Regions from separate parts of the Leptolyngbya sp. O-77 genome, predicted to be linked through region 2. Evidence: predicted binding sites of a transcription regulator. Region 2 holds the regulator's gene; each other region holds the start of a gene.

Evidence for each region. The regulator NtcA, encoded in region 2, controls nitrogen genes in cyanobacteria. The targets are predictions, from matches to a motif close to TTTGTANNNNNNNNTACAAA.
Region 1: a site for NtcA is predicted at 3,714-3,733, ahead of O77CONTIG1_RS23090 (DUF4327 family protein). Genes of this name have one in related genera too.
Region 3: a site for NtcA is predicted at 3,470-3,489, ahead of O77CONTIG1_RS23625 (DUF4278 domain-containing protein). Genes of this name have one in related genera too.
Region 4: a site for NtcA is predicted at 3,325-3,344, ahead of O77CONTIG1_RS08070 (BMP family ABC transporter substrate-binding protein). Genes of this name have one in related genera too.

What each region holds. Positions count from the first base shown of each region.
Region 1 covers NZ_AP017367.1:39,938-45,758, forward strand. Annotated here, with positions in the region: gene O77CONTIG1_RS00160 (4-hydroxybenzoate solanesyltransferase) at 1-168, shown strand, start outside; gene O77CONTIG1_RS00165 (SDR family oxidoreductase) at 234-1,379, opposite strand; gene O77CONTIG1_RS00170 (metalloregulator ArsR/SmtB family transcription factor) at 1,631-2,002, shown strand; gene O77CONTIG1_RS00175 (PetM family cytochrome b6-f complex subunit 7) at 2,182-2,274, opposite strand; gene pdxA (4-hydroxythreonine-4-phosphate dehydrogenase PdxA) at 2,558-3,622, shown strand; gene O77CONTIG1_RS23090 (DUF4327 family protein) at 3,861-4,082, shown strand; gene O77CONTIG1_RS00190 (tetratricopeptide repeat protein) at 4,238-4,771, opposite strand; gene O77CONTIG1_RS00195 (histidinol-phosphate transaminase) at 5,101-5,821, shown strand, end outside.
Region 2 covers NZ_AP017367.1:1,181,117-1,186,937, reverse strand. Annotated here, with positions in the region: gene O77CONTIG1_RS05065 (tetratricopeptide repeat protein) at 1-798, shown strand, start outside; gene fabI (enoyl-ACP reductase FabI) at 884-1,660, opposite strand; gene ntcA (global nitrogen regulator NtcA) at 2,133-2,804, shown strand; gene O77CONTIG1_RS05045 (DUF3084 domain-containing protein) at 3,063-4,487, shown strand; gene O77CONTIG1_RS05040 (pre-16S rRNA-processing nuclease YqgF) at 4,530-4,979, shown strand; gene O77CONTIG1_RS05035 (DUF3146 family protein) at 4,998-5,258, opposite strand; gene O77CONTIG1_RS25120 (hypothetical protein) at 5,555-5,821, opposite strand, start outside.
Region 3 covers NZ_AP017367.1:3,508,054-3,513,874, forward strand. Annotated here, with positions in the region: gene mnmG (tRNA uridine-5-carboxymethylaminomethyl(34) synthesis enzyme MnmG) at 1-33, shown strand, start outside; gene O77CONTIG1_RS14905 (tRNA-(ms[2]io[6]A)-hydroxylase) at 178-771, shown strand; gene O77CONTIG1_RS14910 (GNAT family N-acetyltransferase) at 787-1,314, shown strand; gene O77CONTIG1_RS14915 (glycosyltransferase) at 1,688-2,917, shown strand; gene O77CONTIG1_RS23625 (DUF4278 domain-containing protein) at 3,124-3,300, opposite strand; gene crtC (cyanoexosortase C) at 3,883-4,845, opposite strand; gene O77CONTIG1_RS14925 (HpsJ family protein) at 4,865-5,458, opposite strand.
Region 4 covers NZ_AP017367.1:1,885,635-1,891,455, forward strand. Annotated here, with positions in the region: gene O77CONTIG1_RS08065 (AAA family ATPase) at 1-3,210, opposite strand, end outside; gene O77CONTIG1_RS08070 (BMP family ABC transporter substrate-binding protein) at 3,575-4,789, shown strand; gene O77CONTIG1_RS08075 (ABC transporter permease) at 4,796-5,821, shown strand, end outside.

The DNA of each region.
Region 1 (5,821 bases), 1.1 Mb from region 2:
TATTGGATTGCGCTAGCAGGGGCGATCGCCCTCTGGGTCTGGCAATACTTCCGCCTCCGCCACACCCGCACCACCGCTCCAAACCCCGCTCTTTTTGGTCAAATCTTCCGGCAAAATGTCTGGGTTGGCTTTGTGCTGCTGTTAGGCATGGCCCTCGGCTTTCTTTGAGATTTTTGGCTTTGGATTTTGGATTTTTGATGGCCCGTCGAGCGTCTGTGGGGCTTCCGGCAAGTTCATTCGGAGTGCCCTAAGGAAAATTGAGATAACACCAGATAACTTTTGGGGCGGAAACCCCGAAAAGGGTTAGGAAGCTGATTCCCAACCCCCCTTCTGCACAGGTACTGCAAAGTGACACCTTCTAAACCCTCACTAGGGCTTGGGTTCTTCGACTTTTTTTGAAGGGCGATCGCTTCATTTTTGCGCTTCATCGCCTTTTCTTTCGCCTTTTCCTTCTCGTATTCTGCTTCCTTCAGCTTTTTCATAATCAAGCTGAAGTATTCCTGCATGTAGCCTTCCAGGGTCGTCAGTTCCTTCGGGTCAATGCCAAAGACTTGATAGGTTTCTTCCATCGGCGCGGTCAGTGGTTTACCCGTAGCCAGCACTTCAGTAAAGGCGAGGCGATCGGCCTGGTTCCAGCCCCACTGAAAGAATCGGGCGATCTTGCGGGCGGCCCGCAGCAGCCCCAGCGGCATTCGAGACACTTTGGATTCCTGCCCCGACAAACGCTCACACAGGCGGATAATCTCATACGCGCCCCAAGCCCGCGACCCTACCACCGGAAACGTGCGGTTAGCCGTTTCGGGAACTTTCAGCGCCTGCACCGCAAATTTGGCTAAATCTTGCGTGTCGATGTAGGCAATCGGCGACGTTTCCCCCGTCACCCAGACGGCCTGCTTTTCCAGGATGGGAATGGCGTACTGCCCGATTAGCCCCTGCATGAAGCCAGCCGTCCGCAGAACCGTATAGTTCAGCCCCGACTCTGCCAAAAACTGCTCGGTGCAGTGCTTGATTTCCATCAGCGGCACGTCGGGATATTTCTCGGCATCCAGGATAGAGAAGAAGATAAAGCGCTCGACCCCTGCCAGCTTTGCCGCTCGAATCAGCGCCACCTGTCCTTCCCAATCGACCTGTCGCACACCGAGCGAATCTGTCGCACGAGCCGTGGCCGCGTCAATGACCGCCGTTACCCCGTCAAAGGCAGGGGGCAATGTCTCTGGTTCGCACAAATCTCCCAGCACCAGTTCTGCGCCCCATTCCCTGAGAAACGAAGCTCTGCGGAAGCTTCGCACCAGACAGCGCACTGGATAACCTTCATCCAATGCGCGACGAACGACCTGCCTGCCCAGGGTGCCTGTTGCACCGACCACGAGTAACGTCATTATAGACTTCGTCCGAAATCGTTAACTTTTTATAAGATACACCTTTCATTCTCTAATATTTCGGCCCGCTAGAGAATCCGTTTTTTTGCGAGACGCGCTGAATAGTAGGCAAGTTGCTAGGCTAGAGAGAGCTTCACCTGTGTTGTGCAGGCTGCAAAGCGGCTTTCAGTTTGTAAAATCTTCATTAAAGCCTACCCCTCAGACCTATGCCCAAAGCAGTGTCCCAGAGGAATTCCTCTCCGATCCGAGCAGTGGTGAGCGAGTCTTTTCCAGAAGATAGCCCCAGTTGCGCGACGGAGCATCCGGTCGATCTGGAGCATGTGCGGCAGGCGCAGCGGGGGCTGCTGAGTGTCGAAAAGGCGCAGCGGATGGCAGAATTTTTTGCGCTGCTGGGAGATGCCAATCGGCTGCGGATTGTGTCGGCACTGGCACAACAGGAGCTATGCGTCTGCGACTTGGCAGCGGTGGTCAGGATGAGCGAGTCGGCGGTGTCTCATCAGTTGCGATCGCTCCGATCGCTCCGACTGGTCAGCTATCGCAAGCAGGGGCGCAATGTGTTCTATTACCTGAAAGACAGCCACGTCTTAAACCTGTATCGAGAAGTGGCAGAGCATCTGGGATGAGCCAGAGGATAGCTAAGGGCGTTGGATTTTAGATTTGCGATTTTGGGTTTGCGATTTTGGGTTTTGGGAAAGGTTGGGTAGGGCTGCCTGGTTTCTCGTGGGCGGTGTTTCGTGACTAATCGACGGAAACCGCGCAATCTTCAAACGAACCAGGCCAGCCAACCTGAAATTACTCTAAATTACTCTTCGCCGCCCTGGAGCTTAAGCAGCGCAAAGCCTAAAGCCAGCCCCACCAAAATTAGGGTAAAGGACAGAAAGGTTGCGTTCAGCATTTCACCGCTCATGTTTTCGATATCTCCTTAATTAAGTGCGATTGAGTGGGTCTGGGAGCCTCTGGCTTGGCAGCAACTTGCCCGCAACGACCTTGAGCGAAATGCTGCATAAATAGAGATGCATGGATCAGGGTTCAGTTTTGGGCAAGTGTGCCAAGGCTTGCAACATGCATTTTAAGGCAGTTTGCAGCCCGTTTGGTGGATTGGTTTTGGGTTTTCGTCGGTTTTTGGAACAGCGGTTGCCGTTTGGGGCAGGATTTGTAGCGTTTATCAGGAGAAGAAAATGGTGCAGCCAAGAGTGGCGATCGCCCTGGGAGATCCGGCGGGAATTGGTTTAGAAGTCGTCCTGAAGGCACTGATGGACTTGACAACCGAGCCACCAGAACAGCCCAGCAAAATCACGCTAGTCGGCAATCGCGTTTTGCTGGAGCAGACGTGCGATCGCCTCGTGCAGGCAGGATGTTCCCACCTCCCCGACCTCTCTACGCTCGACCTGCTGGAGGTGCCGCTCGACTCGGCGCTGATGTCCCAAATTGCGCCCGGAGAGGAAAGTGCTGCCAGCGGCGAGGCCAGTTTTCGGTTTTTGCAAACGGCGATCGCCCACACGTTAGCAGGTGAGTTTGACGGCATTGTGACTGCGCCCATCGCCAAGTCTGCCTGGAAAGCGGCGGGTCACGTCTATCCGGGGCAAACGGAGCTGCTGGCAGAGCAGGCAGGGGTAACGCGGTTTGGCATGATGTTTGTTGGGCGATCGCCCCACACAGGCTGGACGCTGCGGGCGCTGCTGGCAACGACGCACATTCCCCTGCGGCAGGTGCCCGATGCCCTCTCGCCCAATCTGATGACGCGCAAGCTGGGGCTGCTGATTGACAGCCTGCGGGACGATTTTGGAATTTTGCAGCCGCGAGTGGCGATCGCCGGACTGAACCCCCACAGCGGCGAGCAGGGCCAGCTCGGGCGCGAAGAATTGGAGTGGCTGACCCCCTGGATTCACCAAATGCGGCAGCAGCATCCCCACCTGACACTAGACGGCCCCATTCCGCCAGACACGCTCTGGGTGCGGCCAGGGCAGGCGTGGTTTGGCACGTCGCGTCCGGTGCAGACCCATGACGCTTACCTGGCGCTGTATCACGATCAGGGGCTAATTCCCGTCAAGCTGATGGCGTTTGATTGCGCCGTCAACACCACAATCGGGCTGCCCTTTGTGCGGACTTCGCCCGACCACGGCACCGCCTTCGACATAGCAGGTCAGGGCGTTGCTGATGCGAGCAGCATGAAAGCAGCAATCTTGCTAGCGATCGGCCTATCCGCAAAACGGCTGATATTTCCACAGCCGCTCCAAACTTAGTAAGTTCGTATCATTACAATGTGATGATTTCGTGACTTTTTAATATTTTTTAATCTCATTGCCGAAGAAGTAGCGTGAGAATAGAGATGGTTCAGTATACTGAAATACAAAAGGTAACACTGATTGTAAATAAACGCTAACTTTTGATACAGAGTGTTTCGTTGAGTGTTCCTACGTAGGTCAGTCATGCTTGAAGCACTCACGACGTTTCGATAGTTCTAGCGCAGAGGTCGAAATCATGCTCCAAACCGTTCAATACTCTATGGATCTCCTTCAAGACGAAGCCCGTCAACTGGTTCAAAAAGGGATTGTCAGCCGTCAGCAGCCCATCTACGTCCTCTGCAAATATATTCCTGCCCGCGAGTGGGCCTGCGTTGAGTGCGAGCTTGAAAAGTGTGATTTTTTGTTGCGCGATCGCATCGGCGATCTGCTTGGCCATGAGGAGTGGGACAACGACTAGGCAAACCTGGCTTCAGAACCTTCTGGAGCGACTCTAGCGGCACAACCGTGTAACTACGGAACCTAAAAAAATCAACCGGGGATCTCTACGCATAATGGCGGAGTGCCCCGGTTTTTTGTTCAGCACGAAACGGAACCCAGTTCGATCAGCACAGACTAGGCAGGCGTGGCGACGCGCCGCTTGAGGGACTCGGTGCGCCGCTTGGCAGTGCCGTTTTTCGGGTCAATGGCCAGCGCTTGCTCATAGGCCTCGATCGCCTGCGTGACCAACTGCTTTTTCTCGTAGGCAAAGCCCAGATTATTCAGGGCAGTCACATACTTGGGCTGCTTTTCTAGAGCCTCTTTGTATTGGCGAATGGCCAGGTCATATTGCTCCTGAGCGGCGTAGGCATAGCCCAGCGCGTTGTAGACCAAGGCAGCGTTTTCGGGTTCTGTCAGGTCTTTGGACTTGAGCGCTTTTTGGAACTGGGCGATCGCCTGCGAGTAAAGCTTCTTATCCAGATAAATGCTGCCCAGTTCATAGTATTCCTGCGCTGTGCCAGGGCCCTTGGTGAGCTTGTTTTGCAGGCGCGTCAGGGCAGTTTCGACCTTGCGCGTTCTGAGCACCTGGCGAAACAGGAAGATACCCGCGATCGCCAGCAGCGCCACCAGCACACTGAGATAGACAACGGGCAGCAAGCTATCGTCCATAACCTTTAACTTTGACCAAAATAAATTAGACTGAATCCGATAGATTTAATTCGACCCAGAGCGACCAATATCCCATTGAAACGGGGATGCAAAGACCTGTTTGGTGACGCTCCAGCCGCTTTCTTCAGCCTACACCATCGCGCCGATGCATCGAGGGGCGATCGCCGCTAATCCCTAAGATCTTTATGAGTAGGGGCTTTTCGGGTCCAGCGCTGCCGAGTGACCGTCTATCGCTCTGCATCAAGCCGAACGGCAACAGACCACTGCTCGAAAATCGTATGCTATGAGAGGTGGTTTTAGGCTGTGTGCTTGCAGCGGTAGGCGGGTTTATGCTTCCCTTTTTGCGATCCGATTTGGCTCAGTTGGTGTCCTATACGCCCCATCCTGGTGGTGCAGAGGCGGCGGTGCATGGCTCCCCGACGCAGCCTGCGCGGGTCGATCGGTTGGATACCAACGAAAGCCCCTACGATTTGCCAGACGACCTGAAGCAAAAACTGGCCTGGGCCTATCAGCATGAACTGGAGGCAAACCGCTATCCCGACGGAGGGCATGCGGCGCTGAAAGGGGCGATCGCCCAATATGCCAACCAGTCCACGCACCAGTCCGCTCAATCCACCGCAAGCTGGGTCACCTCGGCCCATATTTCTGTCAGCAACGGGTCTGACGAACTCATCCGGTCGCTGCTGATTGCCACCTGCCTGCGGGCAGAAGGCTCGGTGCTGGTGGCCGACCCCACGTTTTCCATGTATGCCATCACCGCCAGCACGCTGGGCGTTCCTGTGGTGCGCGTAGGGCGCGACGAGCAAACCTTTGAAACGGATCTCGCCGCTGCCAGCCATGCGATCGCCACGCCTGCCGCCGGACAGCCCGCCATCCGCGTCGTGTTTATGGTGCATCCCAACTCGCCCACGGGCAATGCGCTCACCCCTGCCGAGATGGACTGGCTGCGGAGTCTACCCCCCCACATTTTGGTGGTGATTGACGAAGCCTATTTTGAATTCAGTCAGCAAACCGTGCTGGCGGAACTGCCCCAGCATCCCAACTGGGTGA
Region 2 (5,821 bases):
GACGATCGCTACGCCGTGCTGGGGCTGGATGAGTCGCTGGTAGACGACCTGGGCATTCCCCATCTAGAACTCAAACTGCGGACTAGCGACCCTGCCACCGTGCAACAGTTGACGCAGCGGTTTGAAAATCCGGTGCTGCACCCCACCGATGTGCAATCTCACTGGAATCGGGCCGTGACGCGCTATGAGCTAGGCGACCCGCAGGGGGCCCTCAGCGATGTGGAGCAAATTTTACGCATTCGCCCCGATCAGGCGCTAGTGTGGAATCTGCGCGGGCTGTGTCACGATGAGCTGGGAGAGCGGCAGCAGGCGATCGCCGACTTTAGCACCGCCCTCCAACTCGACCGCAACCAGATGGATGCCCATTGCAACCGGGGCTATCTGCGCTCAGAGCAGGGCGACCTGATCGGGGCGATCGCCGACTTTACCAACGCCCTCACCATCCAGCCCAACTGCGCCATGATCTACTTCTTCCGGGGGCTGGCCGCGCAAAAGCTGGGCGAAATCAAATCTGCTTTTCGCGACTACGCCGCCGCCATCCAGCTTGCCCCCCAGGTGCCCACCCCCTATTACTATCGGGGGCTGGCCCGTGCCAGCAACCCCGCTGGGGCGATCGCCGATTTGCAGCAAGCCCTCGAACTCTTCGCTGAGCAAGGCAACGAAACCAACGCCCGCAAGGTCTTTAGTCACCTCCAGCGACTCACCAAAACCCGCAATGGCACGCCGCCGATCTTTGACCCCGATGCAGTGCCCGATGCTGCGCCTGTTCCGGTGGCGATCGCCTTTGAGGAAAACTAGAGCTGGTTTAGTAGCTTTGCACCCTGCGCCCCAAAAAATCCAACGCTCAAAAACACTCGAAAACACTCAAAGCAGACCCACATTCCTACATCCCCATAATCTCGTAGCCCGCATCGACGTACAGCACTTGCCCGGTGATGCCCGTAGACAGATCGCTGCACAGGAATGCGGCCGTGTTGCCCACCTCGGTCTGGGTGACGGTGCGGCGCAGGGGCGCGACTTCTTCGACATGGTGAATCATGTCCAAAATGCCACCAACGGCAGAGGAGGCCAGCGTCCGAATCGGCCCGGCTGAGATGGCGTTCACCCGGATGTTTTGCGGGCCCAGTTCTGCTGCCAAGTATTTCACGTTCATCTCTAGCGCGGCCTTGGCAATGCCCATGACGTTATAATTGGGCACAACGCGCACGCCGCCCAGATAGGTCAGCGTCACCACTGCGCCGCCCTCAGTCATCAGCGGCTTGGCAGCGCGGCAAAGCTGCACCAGCGAGTAGGCGCTCACGTCCAGCGCCAGGTTAAAGCCCTCGCGGGAAACATTGCTGAAGTCGCCGCTGAGATCGTCGCGATTGGCGAAGGCGAGGCAGTGAATCAGCACATCCAGCCGCCCCCACTTTTCGCGCACAGTGGCAAATGCCGCCTCGACTTGCTCATCATTTTGCACATCGCAGGGCACAAACAGGCTGGGCTGGAGCGGCTCAACCAATTCCGCCACTTTCTTCTCTAGCTTGCCTTTGTCGTCGGGCAGGTAGGTGATGCCCAGGTTTGCCCCGGCTTTGTGGAGCTGTTGGGCGATGCCCCAGGCAATTGAGCGATTGTTGGCAATGCCTGTGACGAGCGCATTTTTTCCGGTGAGGTCAAGCATGGGTAACGGCATCCAAATTTCGAGGGCAATTCACAAAATACTCAAAAACGGGGCAGGACGGATAGGGGAGGGTGGGGTAAAGCGAGGGAAGAGAAGATGGCAAGAGATGAGGGCGAGACGGGAAAATTTTTTCCTAAATTGTATCTGTCAGATACAATTGCGATATGCTGTCTGGAACGCAGGATTGAGGGCGATCGCCCAGTTTCCAGAATAGAGTCTGGGTTCTCTCAGCCGGGTCTACCGATAGAGCAAACGCAGAAATTGGTATCGAAACGATCATTCTTCCTATGGAAGCGTGTTTTTAGATACAAAAAGCGGCCCCAAACTTAGTTTAAGTGTTCTAAGACTGCGTTTATCCTGGTTTTTCGCCTCTTGGGCAAAATCTGGGTTTTGCTTTCATCTTTTGTTCCAGTCATGTCTCGGTCATATTTCGGTCATATTCGCTCCCTGAGGGCGCTGGGAATCGGACGGTATGGTTGCCTCACATGAAAAGCCTTTAGCAGATGTGTTTCGCCAATTGAGCGGCAGCGCGTTTCCGCCGATGGTAGAAACCTTTGACCGGGGAAAGACGATTTTCTTTCCGGGCGATCCGGCTGAGCGGGTTTATTTCTTGCTCAAGGGCGCAGTAAAGCTGTCGCGAGTCTATGAGGCAGGCGAAGAAATCACCGTGGCGCTGCTAAGAGAGAATAGCGTGTTTGGCGTACTGTCGCTGATTACGGGGCAAAAGGCAGACCGATTTTATCATTCTGTCGCGTTTACGCCAGTGGAGCTACTGTCAGTGCCGATTGAGCAGGTCGAAAAGGCGCTAAAGGAAAATCCCGACCTGTCGATGCTGATGCTGAAGGGGCTGTCGTCTCGGATTTTGCAAACCGAAATGATGATTGAAACGTTGGCCCACCGAGACATGGGGTCACGTTTAGTCAGCTTTTTGCTAATTTTGTGCCGCGATTTTGGGGTTCCTACGTCCGAGGGCATCACGATCGACCTGAAGCTGTCTCACCAGGCGATCGCCGAAGCAATTGGCTCGACCCGCGTAACGGTAACGCGCCTGCTGGGTGACCTGCGCCAGGATCGAATGATCTCTATTCACAAGAAGAAGATCACGGTTTATAACCCAGTGGCGCTGAGTCAGCAGTTTACTTAGAGATTTTACTTAGAGATTTGGATAGCGGTCAGGGTTGAGAGAGCGTACCTAGCGTTAGGACGCTTATGAAAACAGGACTCAGGTCGATGGCTCGCCTAATGCGGCAAAAGTCCTGGCGGGGGCCGACCTGTGGAGGCGTTTTGCGGGGGCCAACCTGTGGAGGCGTTTTGCGGTGTTGCGGTGTGCAGGCGACTGTGAGCTACGCCTTTCAACGGCACAATTGCAGTATGGTGTAGCTGAGTGTGAGTTTTATCGGCGATGACCACCGGGCTGGTCTTGATTGCGGCAATTTTGGTGCTGGGGGCTGTGGTGGCCACGGTGGGCGATCGCCTTGGGATGAAGGTGGGCAAGGCTCGCCTCAGTCTGTTTGGCCTGCGTCCCCGTCAAACTGCCACGCTGATCACCGTGATGACGGGGATTCTCATCTCGGCGATGACCTTTGGCATTTTGTTTGCGGTCGATGACCAACTGCGAACGGGTGTGTTTGAGCTAGAAGATGTGCAGCAGGAGCGAGACGCAGCGCTGGCAGAACTAAACCAAGCGCAGCAGCAAACCGCCGAAGTGCAGCGACAGCGCGATCGCGCCGAACGAGAGCAGCAGTCTGCCCAGCGCCGCCTGCGCCGCACCAACGAGTCTCTACAAACGGCGATCGCCCAGGAAACCCGCACCCGCGAGGAATTGCAAAGCACCCAGTCGCAGTTGAGCCAAGTCGCTGCCAACTATCAGCAGGCACAGACATTGCTCACGGACGTATCCCAGCAGGCCACCCAGCTTCGTGCTGAAATTCAGCAACTCCAGGCCGATCGCCAGCGGCAGATTGCCCAGCGCGACCGAGACGTAGCCGAGCGCGATCGCCAGATTGCCGAACGCACCGCCCAAATCCGCGAAAAAGAATTGCAACTCGATGATCTCGAAGCCCAGCGCAGCGCTCTGCTGGCAGAAGTGCAAACCCTGGAGCGCGAATTTCAAGGGCTGCGCCAGGGCAGTGTGGCGGTGCTGAGAAACCAGCCCATGGCCTCCGGCGTGGTGCGTGTCATTACCCCAGAGGCTGCCCCCAGCGCGGTCAATCGCCTCCTGCTAGAGGCTAACCGTTTTGCCAGCCAGCGCATCCAACCGGGCACGGTGAATGTAGACAAGCAGGTGATTCAAATTACCAACGCCCAGGTGGAGCAGTTGATCAATCAAATCCAGGACGGCAAAGATTATGTCGTGCGGATTTTGTCGGCGGGCAATTACATCATCGGCGAACCCTGCGTCTTGGCGGGCGAGGCTTGCATCCAGGTTTATGTCAACGCTGCGCCCAATCAAGTGGTGTTTCGAGAGGGCGATCTGGTGGTCACGATTGCGCTCGATCCCACCCGGATGCGAGATGAAGAATTGGTGGAGCGCGTGAATCTTTTGATTGCCAACGCTCAGTTTCGCTCGCGACAGGCTGGGGTGCTGGGCGATGTGCTGCAAATTGCGGACGGACAGACCGAGGCCGTGGTTAGGTTATTGCAAGATATTCGAGCCTACGGTCGCCCGGTAGAACTCCATGCGATCGCCTCTGAAACCATTTTCACCGCTGGGCCCGTCCGGCTCGACCTGGCCGCCGTGCAAAATGGGCGGGTTCTGTTCAGCACGGACAGCAGAGTCAACACCACCCCGCCCCCGCAGCGATCGCCCTTCGCGCCAACGAACTAAACCGCCCTGCTGCCGTTTGCCTTTCACCCCTGCCGTTTGCCCATGTCCTATTCCACTTCTGCACCTGAAGCCTTGGGGCAGCCCGTCATTCTTGGGTTCGATCCGGGTCGGCAAAAGTGTGGGCTGGCCGTGATGGGGGTCGATCGCAACCTGTTTATGCATCAAGTCGTCGCAGCAGAGCGGGCGATCGCCACAATTCAGACACTCCGCCAGCAATACCCGATTTCGCTGCTGGTCATGGGCGATCAAACTAGCGCCCGCCAGTGGAAACAATCGCTCAGCGAAGCCTTCAGCGACCCAATCCGCGTGGTCATGGTTGATGAACGCTACTCGACGCTGGAAGCCCGCGATCGCTACTGGCAAATGTATCCACCCAAGGGACTCCAGCGCCTGTTGCCCCAGGGAATGAGAACGCCGCCACGCCCCATCGACGATATTGTGGCAATCTTGCTGATTGAGCGCTACCTCGATCGCCTGTCTGAGCCAGTTTAGACGCGGCCAGGCCAGGCTTCAAATTTCTGCCCGAATGGTAAACGAATAGTCACCACCCAGCTCTAGCTGATAGTCGCTGCGCTCCAAAAATCGCTCTAGCGGGTCTTTGATCAGCGCCCGCCCCAGGGACGGCTGCACAATCAGTTGCCCCTGCCGAAAGCACCACTGGAACTGCCACTCGTAGGCATTCGCCCGCACTTCGCCCTCAATTTTGCCCTGCTGCCAGGATTGATGGGTAATCCGAACGTAAGCGGTGGTTTCAGGAAGGCGCTTGCTCATCGAAGAAGAAAGGGGTCAAATGCTTTCCACTATAGGCACGGGGTCGGCGCAAGTTCAAGGGCGATCGCCATCAACCTCGGAAAACATTCTCAGAAAACATTCTCAGAAAACATTGACGATTCCACTCCCCACCAAAATCGCCCAAAAAGAAAGCCGCACAAACCCAATCGCGTAGGGTTCATGCAGCAGTTTTAGTGAATTCGCGTCGTCAACCTCTAACGAGAGAGACGAAAGACTTGACGAGCGATGAAAGGGCGGGCGATGAAAGGGCGGGCAATGAAAGGGCGATCGCCCCCTTACACCACAAAATCGCAGGAGCTAAGCTGGCTCACGGCGATTCCTTCCAAAACCGCCAGCGTATTGAAGGACTTACCTGCTTGCTTGCCATTCCTATCAATTTGCACCAGCGTATTCCCCTGGCGTTCAATCAACCGCACAAACGTGTTGAGCCGCTGATAGTTGCTGCGTCCTGCAACCTGGAAAGGAGCGCGGGCGAAGATGCGCCGCAGGTCAATCACGTCAACCCCTGGCTGATAGTTCTGAATCAAATCCGTTCCGTGATT
Region 3 (5,821 bases), 2.3 Mb from region 2:
CGATCGCGCCGAGTGGAGGCGGTGGGAGGATGAGGAAAGAACGAAGAACGAAGAGCGAAGAGGGAAGAGGGAAGAGGGAAGAACGAAGAGGGCTTGACCCTGGCTTGCTGCCTTCTCCTCATTGGGGCATTCCAACACCCTGTCACGTAGCGTTCTTGTTAATGTGTTACGGAATCTATGCAGGCTGTGAAGACCATTAAGTTTCTCAAGGAGCCGACTTCGGTCGCTTGGGTCGAGCAGGCGATCGCCCATCTCGACACCATCCTGCTCGACCATTCCCACTGCGAACGCAAGGCAGCGGGCGTAGCGCTGAACCTGATGTTTCGCTATCCCTCTAGTGCCAAGCTGGTGCGGAGCCTGACGGCGATCGCCCAGGAGGAGTTGGAACATTTTGAACTGGTGAACCAGTGGCTTGATCGGCGCGGCGTGGCCCTGGCTCCCCTGTCGGCTCCCCCCTACGGCGCAGGCCTATCCAGCCAAATTCGCCGCCAAGAGCCACACCGAATGCTCGACTCGCTGCTAGTGTCGGCGCTGATCGAGGCTCGCAGCCACGAGCGGCTGGGGCTATTGGCCCAACACTGCCCCGATGCAGACTTGGCGCAGTTTTATCGCGGGCTGATGGCTTCGGAGGCGCGGCACTATGGCGCATATTGGACGCTGGCGGCAACCTATTTTGACCCAGACACCGTGAACCAGCGGCTGGCAGAACTAGCAGAGGTCGAAAGTGCGCTACTGGCGACGCTGCATCCAGAGCCGCGAATCCACAGCTAAGGGAGTGCTGGGAAAATGGGGTGGTGGAATAATGGGGAACGGCTGGAGACGGCGCGGCTGTGGCTGGAACCCGTGTCACGGGATGACCGTTTGGCAGTGTTTCAGGAGTTTACTGCGGCGATCGCCACCTTTATGTATCCCAAGCCGCCCCAGGAGATCCGCGAAACCGACGAGTTTCTCAGCCATGCGCTCAAGCAAAATACCAGTGGTACAGATTTGCACCTCACCATCCGGCGACGAGAAACCGCAGAGTTTCTGGGACTGTGCGGCATGACTCAAATCCAAACCCCCACGCCAGAGTTGGGCATCTGGCTGAAGGAGGCGGCCCACGGCCAGGGCTTTGGGAAAGAGGCGATCGCCCGCCTCAAAGCCTGGGCAGACGAGCATCTGGACTACGAATGCCTGCGCTATCCCGTCGATCGGCGCAACCTCGCCAGCCGCAAGCTAGCCGAACATCTGGGCGGGCGCATCGTGGGCAAGTATACGCAGATGAACCTGAGCGGGCGAATGCTGGACGTGTTGGAATATCGGATCTATCCCTAGTGCAGTGTCATGGTTTAGTTTTAGGGTGATGCCTTGGCTCGTAGTGAGCGCTTCAGCGCTAAAGCGCTTACTACCAACCTAAGTTCTAGCTGTGACATAGCACTAAAGCCGAGCTTGGATTTTAGTAGATAGACGACTTTGGATTGCTCAGCCAACCCTCCTATCGTCTGGGGCTAAGAACAAGATTACTGAAAGCTCCGCAGATGCTCGACTGACTATCCAAAGCGCAAATCCAAAATCGAGAGAAAATCCAAAATCAAGAACTGATACAAGACCCAAGAGAACAAAACGCCAGGGTTGGGGGGCAGATATGCCAAAATTGCAGTGACTCATTCAGAACTAGATCTCTGCCTTCAGCCCCAAAAGCACCCAAATGCGCGTCCTCTTTTTGCACAACAACTTTCCGGCGCAATACTTGCACCTGTCGCAACTCCTAGCCGCTGACCCCAATAACACGGTCGTCTTTGGCACCAAGCACACGGAAAACGTGCAGCTTGCCGGAGTGCATAAGGTCAACTTTGCCCCCTCGCGAGAGCCAACGCCCAATATCCACCATTACGTCCGCAATTACGAAAGCGCTGTTTTGCACGGACAGGCGGTGTATCGGTTGGCAGAGCAACTAAAAGCGTCGGGCTTTGTGCCTGATGTGGTCAGCGCCCATTCAGGCTGGGGCGTGGGCATGTTTATTAAAGATGCGTTTCCCGATGCGGGCTATCTGGCCTATTGCGAATGGTTTGGACAGGCACACGGCAGCGATGCCGACTTTGATCCAGCATTTCCCATAACGCCAGATGATGTGCTGCGGATTCGGGCAGGCAATGCGCCAATGCTGGTGGACCTCTATAGCTGCGATCGCGGCTTGGCTCCAACGCTCTGGCAGCGAGACCAGTTTCCGCCAGAATTTCACTCCAAAATTTCTGTCCTCCACGATGGCGTAGATACAGACTACTTCTTTCCTGACCCAGCGCAAAAAATGCTGCTCGTCAATGAACGAGGCGAGACGGTTCTAGATCTGTCCGAAGAGGAAGAGATCATCACCTACGTATCGCGCGGTATGGATGCCTACCGGGGGTTTCCGCAGTTTATGCAGGCGTTGGGGCTGGTGCTAGAGCGCCGCCCAAAGGCTCATGTGGTGATTGTCGCTGCCGACCGCATTGCCTACGGCCCTGCCGCCCCCGAAGGCAATAGTTTTAAGGACTACATGCTAAAGCAAGTGCCACTGGATTTGTCGCGGGTGCATTTCGTCGGCAACTTACCTTACGGGCTGTATAAACTGGTGCTGCGGGCATCGTCGGTGCATGTTTATCTGACTCGCCCCTTTGTGCTGTCGTGGTCCTTTATGGAAGCAATGGCATCAGGCTGTCTGATCGTCGCGTCCGACACGCCGCCCGTCCGCGAAATGATGCAAGACGGGGTGAATGGTCTACTGGTTGATTTCTTTGCGATAGAACAAATTGGCGATCGCATTTGTGATGCACTCGAACATAGAAAAGACATGCAGCACATCCGAGACGCTGCACGTCAAACGATTGTCGAACGCTATTCTCAAAGCATTCTGTTGCCCAAGCATGTGGAATTATTGCAGGAACTGGCCGCAACCTGAAACAGGCAAAGGGATGAGGGCAAGCACAGTTCTGAAGTACAACAAGAAGTACAACAACAACAAGCACAACAAACCACAACAAACAGTGTCACAAAAAGTGCCATAAAAAGTGCAACAAAAAAAGTGCAACAAAAAAAGCACCCCGGAGGGTGCCTTGGTTTCGCCACAGTTGCTAATCCAAACTTGCCAAACGGAAAAACCTAGCGCTACTTGACCCAAGCGCCGCGATACTTCAAACGCAGATCGATGGGCTGGTTGGGAACATTCCGAAACTGATGCTGGCGGACGGGGACACCCCGATACTTGCCAATGACCTCGCCTTCCCACCCTTCAACGGCGTTGTTGGCGGGTTCATAGGTCGCACCACGATAATGAAGTTGCATAGTGACCTCTCAAGACACTCAAAAAGAATTGCTGGTAATCGAATGACCCGATTTGACTAATTCGGTCACCGGAGGGTCGTAGGTTAAACGTTGTAGCGCACTCTCCAACACACGGCTAGCGCTGTTTCAGAGCGGCAAATTAGTGCTGCAAATCAGGCATTGAATTAATTCTGTATTCATTGTTACCGTTTTTCGAGGTTCTGTCAATGCCGACCCACAGGATAGTCGTAAACCTTAACAATTCAAGCCATTCCTGTCTTGCAAACCCTGCGAATAACCTGACACAGCAGAATGGCACGAATCGTTTTTGCGCCGTAGAGCAACGATCCGTGCCTGTTTAGAGCCTCTTTAAGGCACTAATCTACTTCACGCAGCAATTGCAGCCCTCACCCTAAATCCCTCTCCCAGAGCAGGAGAGGGACTTCAACCCCATATCTAGCTCCCCTTCTCCCCACTTGGGAGAAGGAGTTGGGGGATGAGGGCAGTAAGTTTGCTGTCTCAAGTCTGTCAGTGCCCTCTTTAAAGGGTAGGCTGCAAAGGGTAGGCTGCTTTAAAGGGAGGCTGCTTGAACCGGGCAGTGGCTCAAGCCGTCCGACGACGGTTTGCTAGGGCCATCGCTGCGTAGTAGTAGAACGTGAACAGCACGCTAGAAAATAGCTGTCCGCCCCAGTGTCCGTGCCAAAACTTGAAGGCGGCGTCGCCCCAATAGACCGAGGCAATGGTGAGCAGCATGATGCGTGGCACGTTGAAGATGAGCGCCAGCACAGCGCCGATCGCCATCATGCCCAGCACCTTAGGCCAAGTTTGCTTGAGAAATAAACCCATGATCATCCCAGCAGCGGTCATGGTGAACGCCATGTTGAAGCCGTTGCAGCCCCAGTCTACATCCACCGCGCCTTGGGGGAGGGCGACCACCGTGCCATCGGCGATCGCCGAATGACCAATTACCCGCAGCGCTGCGGCCCCCGCCTGCGCCATGATGCGCTCTAAAAACTCTGGCGGGGTTAGCGCTGTCCATACAAGCCGCGCCATCACGCCGGGTTTTGGGTAGGCTGTCAGGATGAGCAACCCGACGGGTAAGGGATAGCGCCAAAAAAAGCTTGCGCCCCATGTGCTACAGGCGATGCCCGCCAGCACCAGCAGCCAAATCACAGACTGGGGCCAAATGTCGAATCGGCAGAAGGGAAACAGCAGCACCCCGCAGAGAATCAGCAGGTGTCCGAGAACCTGGTCTTCTTCGGAGGCGTGCATTTGGGCGAGATGGTCGCGCCGCTTCCAGAGCTGACGCAAGCCCAAAAACACCATGACCGAGAGGAGCGGCAAGCCTGCTGACCCTTGCGCGGCGCGAGTCACCAAGCCCGGTAGCCATGCCGCCAGGTAGCATAGCCCGACCGTCAGCCCCGCCAGCACCAGCCGTCCGTGCCAGGTTTTCACTGCGTCTTTGAGCAGCGGCAAGATTGTATTGCGAATGCTCTGACGAACGCTGGACTGAATGCTCTGGAGAATGCCGGGGCGCTTCTTTTTACGACTTTTGGTTTGGCTCATGAGGTTCCATTTTCAGGCTTTAGCTTCGGCGCGATCGCATCCCGACTCGTCCCAGACCAATCAGCCCCAGCCCCACAATCACCAGATTGCCGACGCTGGCGATGCTGGATTTGGTAATGCCCGTTTTGGCGTTTTGCTTGAGGGAGTCTGCCTGGGCTTGCACCTGGCGGGCGGCTTGCTCAAGCTGCTCTGGAGTGACATTGGGCGGCAACTCCTGATTGCGGCTTTGCTCAATTTGGGTTTGAATTTCGGCGGCGCGGCTGCTGATGTTTTCGACGGTTTCTTGCTGCAAGACCAGTCCATCGCGGATCACCACCAAGCAGCAAATTTGAAAAAGTACACCAACGGCCAGCGCGATATAGGCCAGCGGCTTGCGCTGCGATCGCTCTTCCCAGAAGCCATACAGCAGCAGCGCCATGCCAAACAAAAACACGATGCTGCGATCGCCCAGTTGTTGCAATACGCCAATGCGCCACGCCTCGCCTGCCCCAAACGGCAGGGCGATCGCGCTCATATCCAGCAAAAAACCCGCTAAACAGGTAAATCCGACAATTCGGCAAAGTCCTTTTGCCACCTGCGGATTGACCATCGACTGACCCGGCACGCTAACCATATGCACACCACCTAATGTGAAATTGTGAGATTTTGAAACTGTGGAATGATGTGAAACTGCGGAGCTGTGAAACCTTGCAGCTTGAAGCGCTTCAAGGGTGAATTCACAGATGAATTACGTCCGAATTCACACATGAATTCACGGCTGAATTCACGGCAGGGCGATCGAAACGGAAGCGTTTCGACAGGGCGATCGCATTCCACTTCTTCTTTCACTGACAGAAAACAGTCGTCCGGGTGATGCCAGCACAACTTCTTCCGTGCTTCGCACGGGCTTTGTGAAGGCTTTACATACAGAGGAGAGAGGCTACGTAGCGCCCAGGCTACCAGGCGCAATACCAAACTGTTCAGCACAGATGGGCTG
Region 4 (5,821 bases), 700 kb from region 2:
AAGCACCGATAGCACCGCGTCGCGATGTCCTTCCAGGGTTTGCATTAGCCGCTGCGTCTGAAAGTTCCACACCTTGAGGCTGTGGTCTTCGCTGCCGCTGGCCAGGAGGGGCTGTGTTGGGTGAAATGCAACCGACCAGATCCAGCGCGTGTGACCCTGCAAGCTGCCGAGGAGTTGCCCCGTTTGCCGATCCCACAGGCGCAGGGTGCGATCCTGGCTGCCGCTGGCGAGGGTGTGCCCATCGGGCGAAAACGCCACCGACCATACGCCATTGCTGTAGCCCTGGAGCGTTCGCAGGCAGAGGCCGCGACCGTCCCACAGGCGCACGGACTGGTCTTCGCTGCCGCTGGCGAGGATGCCGCTGTCTGGGCTGAAGGCGATCGCCGAAATCCAGCTCCGGTGCCCTGTTAGCACGCGCCGACAGTCGCCCTGGCGATAGTCCCACAGGCGCAGCGTGCCGTCGTCGCTACCGCTGGCGAGGGTGCGTCCGTCGGGGCTAAAGGCGATCGCCCGCACGGGTTGCCGGGAGCCTTGCAGGGGGGGGTGCGCGGTCGGCATCACAGCCCTCGAAGTTCCGGACGATTCCACCATCCACAAGCGCACCGTGCCGTCGTCATTGCCGCTGGCAAGGGTGTGGCCGTCGGGTGAAAACGCCACTGACCAAACCCAGGGTAGCGCCCCTGTCGCAAGGGGGTCTGGGTGTTTCAGGGTGGCAAGGCACGCACCGCTGCTGACATTCCACAGGCGTACCGTGCCGTCGTAGCTGGCGCTGGCCAGCAGAAAAGCGGGAGATTTGGATACAGACTTCGCGGTCGTCCCCTGCCGCAGCGGGGCAGGCGAAAAGGCAACGGAGCGAACTTCATGGGTATGGCCCGCCAGGGAATGCAGGAGGGTTCCCGATCGCACATTCCAGACGCGCACCCAGTGGTCTTCGCTGCCTGTCGCCAGGTATTGTCCATCCGGTGAGAAAGCCACCGAAAAGACGCGATCGCTATATCCCTGGAGCGTCTTCAGGCAGGCTCCAGTTTGCAAGTCCCACAGGTGGACGCTGCGATTGGCGCTGCTGGCGAGGGTGCGCCCGTCGGGTGAAAACGCCACCGACCAGACCCAGCCTTCATCCACTCGCAGGCTGAGCAACTGCTTGCCGTCGGAAACCTGCCAGATGTGGATTTCGTGGTTCACGTCGCCCGTTGCCAGCAGCTTGCCATCGGGACTAAAGGCGATCGCCAAAATCTGGCTAAAGGTTTCGGTAAACACCGATCGGGTTAAATTTGCCCCGGTGAAATCGACCCGATGCAGGTTCACACCGCGCAGATACGCATTCCACACCGCGAGTCCCGAAAAGTCCCAACCCGCCAGATCTGTGCCCAGTTGCACCAGCAGATTTAGCAGGTTTCCGGCTGTGTAGCTAGACTGCGCCTGAGGCGTGTAGCGGAGGTGCGCGAGGTGCGATCGCACTCGTTCTTCTAGCTGGGTCTGGGTCTGGTTTTCCAGCAGGCGCTTTGCCAGGGGCGCAAGAATCATCCGAGTCTGCGTTTCGCGGATATAATCCTTTGCCTGGGGCTGGAGGACTGCGTGGGTATACAGCAGGTTGCTTGAAATCACAGAATGGTCACTCGCGCATTCAGCTTGAGCAGCACCAACGTGACCAATCTCCTCCTGAAGCCGTTCAATGAGTTGTTCCGTCACATATTCCATCACGGCGGGCTGGAGCGTGAACCTTACCTGCGATTTTTCGGTGAGGCGCGGTGCGGTTTTCTCAATCAGGCAGCGCCGCTCTAGGGAACAAATTGCCTCCAGCAGCGCCCCCAACGCCACGGGTGGCACTAGCCACGATCGCAGACTGGACAGCGTAACGGGTTTGCGGGCGATCGCCAGCCAGTCCATCACCTGTCGCTCTAGCGGCGAGAGGCGGTTTACCTGCTGCGCCAATAGATCGCGGATATCGCCGAAGACCGAGGTTCCCGTTTCCAGACAGTCCAGAAAGTCTGTAAGCTGCCCGTCGAAGAGGTCCTGAATCACCGAGGCAACCATTTGCAGCGCCAGAGGATTGCCCGCATAGTGGCTCACCAGCGTTTGCCACTCGGCATCTGTGCCGCTAAATTCGCCCTTCAGTGCCAAGAGTTCCTGCCCAATGTCTGGCGGCAAGCCCGACAGCCGCAGCGAGCGAATCGGGAGATGCGACCCTTCGCGCACCGCCAGGTTTCCCGGCTTTTCGCGGCTGGTGAGGAGGATGGTACTCTGGTGTTCTGCTTCGCCCAGGGCTTGCAGCAGTTGCCCATAACCCTCGTAGCCGAGTAAGTAGCCGCCGCCGCGATCGCCCTGCCGCATCACCGTTTCGGCGTTGTCCAGAATAATCAGACAGCGGTGCTGCCGCAGATAGTCCAGCAGGCGGCGAATGCGCCCGTCCAGCGAGTCGGGCAAGTCGGCATCCCTGCGATGGGAGAGAACCTGGATCAAATCTGCCAGCAGTTCAAGGACGGGCGGCGCATTGCGGAGCGATCGCCAGAGGGTGAACTGAAACGGCGCAGAGTAGTCGTCTGACTTGACGGCTTGCTGCTCCGACAGCCGCTTTGCCAGCTTGACGGACAGCGTGGTTTTGCCGATGCCCCCCATGCCCAAAATCAGGATCAGCCGACAGCGATCGCCCATGATCCAGTCTTCAATTTGCTGCAACTCGGCATCGCGTCCATAGAAGGCGGGCAGATCCACCGCATCGCCCCAATCGGTCACGGGCGCAGGCAGGGAAGCAGCCGCGGGAACGGGAGGGGCGATCGCCACGCGGGTTTCGAGCAAGGTGGCGACCGAAGCAGGCGGCAGCAGAGCAGAACTTCGCGGCAGCGGCTCTCGATTTACGCCAGGTTCAGCCTGTTGCGCCAGCACAGCCGACGGATCTGAAGTCATGGGTTCTAAGGCAACGGGGTCTGATCGCTCCAGGTCTGAAACCGTGGCTTTCACTCGTGGAGCCTGCCGCTTTAGCACAACCTGCAAATTGTGCTTAGTGACTTTTTCCTGAAACGTATCCGACAGCAGTTGCCAGAGTTGGGAACCCGTCTGCTTTATATAGCCCAACTCATAGCCATAGCGACGAGCAATTTCTAGATAAGATTGCTCCTCCCATGCCTGACAAAACACCGCACGTTGCAGCTTGCTCAGGCGATTGTCCCGCAGGGCGAACTCAACTATGGCTAGGGCTTCTTCGGAGTTCATAACTGTTTACAAAAAAGACTCGAAATTGCCCGCTATCAGGGCGATCGCGCTCATTGCTCCCCACTGCGGCTCCCCGCTGCGTATCAGCGATGCTAACGGTTTGGGCGATCGCCCTTTGTAGCCCAAGGCACATTATGTTTGTCCCAGATAGAACCTTTTGCGAACCTTCCCCACACCTTTTAGAACCCTATTTCCGGCGCGGCTTTGATAGGCTTTGGTCTAACTTCTAATCGCCCCAGTCAGGATGGCTTCAGGGTTTTTCGAGCCGCCGCAATCTGGGGATTCAAAGTTTCAAGAGTTTCGAGATTAGGATTTCACCGCAAAGGTTTCGTCACCAGGTTTTGTCGCTAAGGGAGCTGGCACTGTGAGCAAAGCAACAGGCAGGAAACGAATTTTGAACGTGTCTCGTCGGCAGGTGATTCGAGGGCTACTCGCCACCAGCGCGTTTGGACTGACAGCGAAATTGGGAACAGCGTGCAGTCCCGCTGGCTCTGGCAGCACCGATACTGCGGCTGAAGGCGGCGCAACTGGCGGCGGCGACCCACTGACCATCGGCTTTATCTACGTCGGGCCGAAGGACGACTACGGCTACAACCAAGCCCACGCCGAGGGCGCAGCGGGCATGGCGAAGAAGTTTAGCTGGGTGAAGCTGGTGGAAGAGGCAAACGTGCCCGAAACCACCGCCGTTGCCGAGTCAATGCGGAGCATGATCGACATCGACGGCGCAAAGGCAGTTTTTCCCACGTCCTTCGGCTACTTTGACCCGCACATCCTGAAGCTGGCGGAAGAATATCCCGACGTGCAGTTTTTCCACGCGGGCGGACTGTACCAGGAAGGGAAAACGCCGAAAAATATTGGCAGCTACTTTGGCTATATCGACGAGGCGCAATACGTTGCGGGCATCGTTGCGGCGCTCACGTCTAAGAGCGGCAAGCTGGGCTTTGTAGCAGCAAAGCCGATTCCCCAGGTGCTTCGTAACGTGAACAGCTACACCCTTGGCGCTCGCAGCGTCCGCCCCGATGCCACTACGCAGGTTCTGTTCACGGGCAACTGGGCCGAGCCGATCAAAGAGGCCGAAGCCACCAACAGTATGGTGGATCAGGGCATTGATGTCGTCACTTGCCACGTCGATAGTCCGAAAGTGGTGATGGAAACTGCGGAACGGCGCGGCATTTTCTGCACAGGCTATCATGCCAACCAAGCGGCCCTGGCTCCTAAGGGCTACCTCACAGGAGCCGAGTGGGACTGGACGAATATCTATTCCAAAATTGCTGAAGACATCTACGCAGGCAAGTCGCTGCAAGATGGCACGATCGACCACATTCTGCGGGGCGGCTTGAGTGACGGCTTCTGCAAAGTGTCGGACTATGGCCCCGCCGTCAGCGCCGAAGCCAAGGCCGCCGCAGACGAAGCCAAGGCCAAGCTAATGGATGGCAGCCTCGTCATCTACTCCGGCGAGGTGAAGGACAACAAGGGCGGCACCGTCGTTGGTGCGAGCGAAAAGCTGGAGCAAAAAGATCCCAAACTGGAGCAGATGGATTATTTGGTGGACGGCGTGATCGGGTCGGTGGGAGGCTAGAGAACAATGGCTCTTTCTCAAACCTGGCGCAGGACGCTGGAATCTCTTTGTCTGTCGTTTGGGGCCATCTTGGCCGGAATCTTGCTGTTTGGAATTTTTTGTGCGCTGGTGGGAACGAATCCCTTCGCCGTGTATGCCTCGATTTGGAAGGCGGCGTTTGGCCAGTGGAGTACCTTCCAAAATACGCTGGTGCGGGCGGCTCCGCTGATGTTGTCTGCCTTGTGTACGGCGCTGCCCGCCCGACTGGGGCTGGTGATCATTGGCAACGAAGGCGCACTTGTGGTTGGTGGACTGGCAGCCGTTTCGATGGGTCTCGCTATGGGAACGGCTTTCCCTCCTTTTGTTGTGCAAGTGGGGATGGCGATCGCCGGAATGGTGATGGGCGGCATCTGGATCGGCGCGGCGGGCTGGCTGCGGCACTATCGCGGCGTGAATGAGACGATTAGTAGCCTGTTGTTGAACTACGTGGCGATCGCCCTGCTGAATCACCTCGTTGGCGGCCCCATGCGCGACCCCAGCTCCCTCAACAAGCCCTCCACCTTTCCGCTGGCGGAGGTCAACATGCTGGGCAACATTCCCGGCACGCGGGTTCACTGGGGCTTGCTGTATGGGCTGATCGCCTGCGTCATTGCCTATTTCCTGATGCAGCGCACCACCTTTGGCTTCGCTGCCCGCACCGCTGGTGGCAACATCCGCGCTGCCAAGATTGCGGGTCTGCCCGTCGGCAAACTGACCGTGATGATCTGCTTTTTGGCGGGTTCTTGCGCGGGTCTGGCGGGCATGGTAGAAGTCGCCGCCGTGCAGGGCGCTGCCAACGAATCATTGAATGTCGGCTACGGCTATGGCGGCATCCTTGTTGCCTTCGCCGCCCGCCACAACCCCCTCGCCGCCGTGCTGATTTCCCTCCTAGTCGGGGGCATCCTCGCCAGCGGCGGCATCCTCCAGCGGGCCCACGGACTGCCCGATGCCACCGTGCTGATCTTCCAGGGACTCGTCTTCTTGATGGTGCTTTATAGCGACTCGCTCTACGGC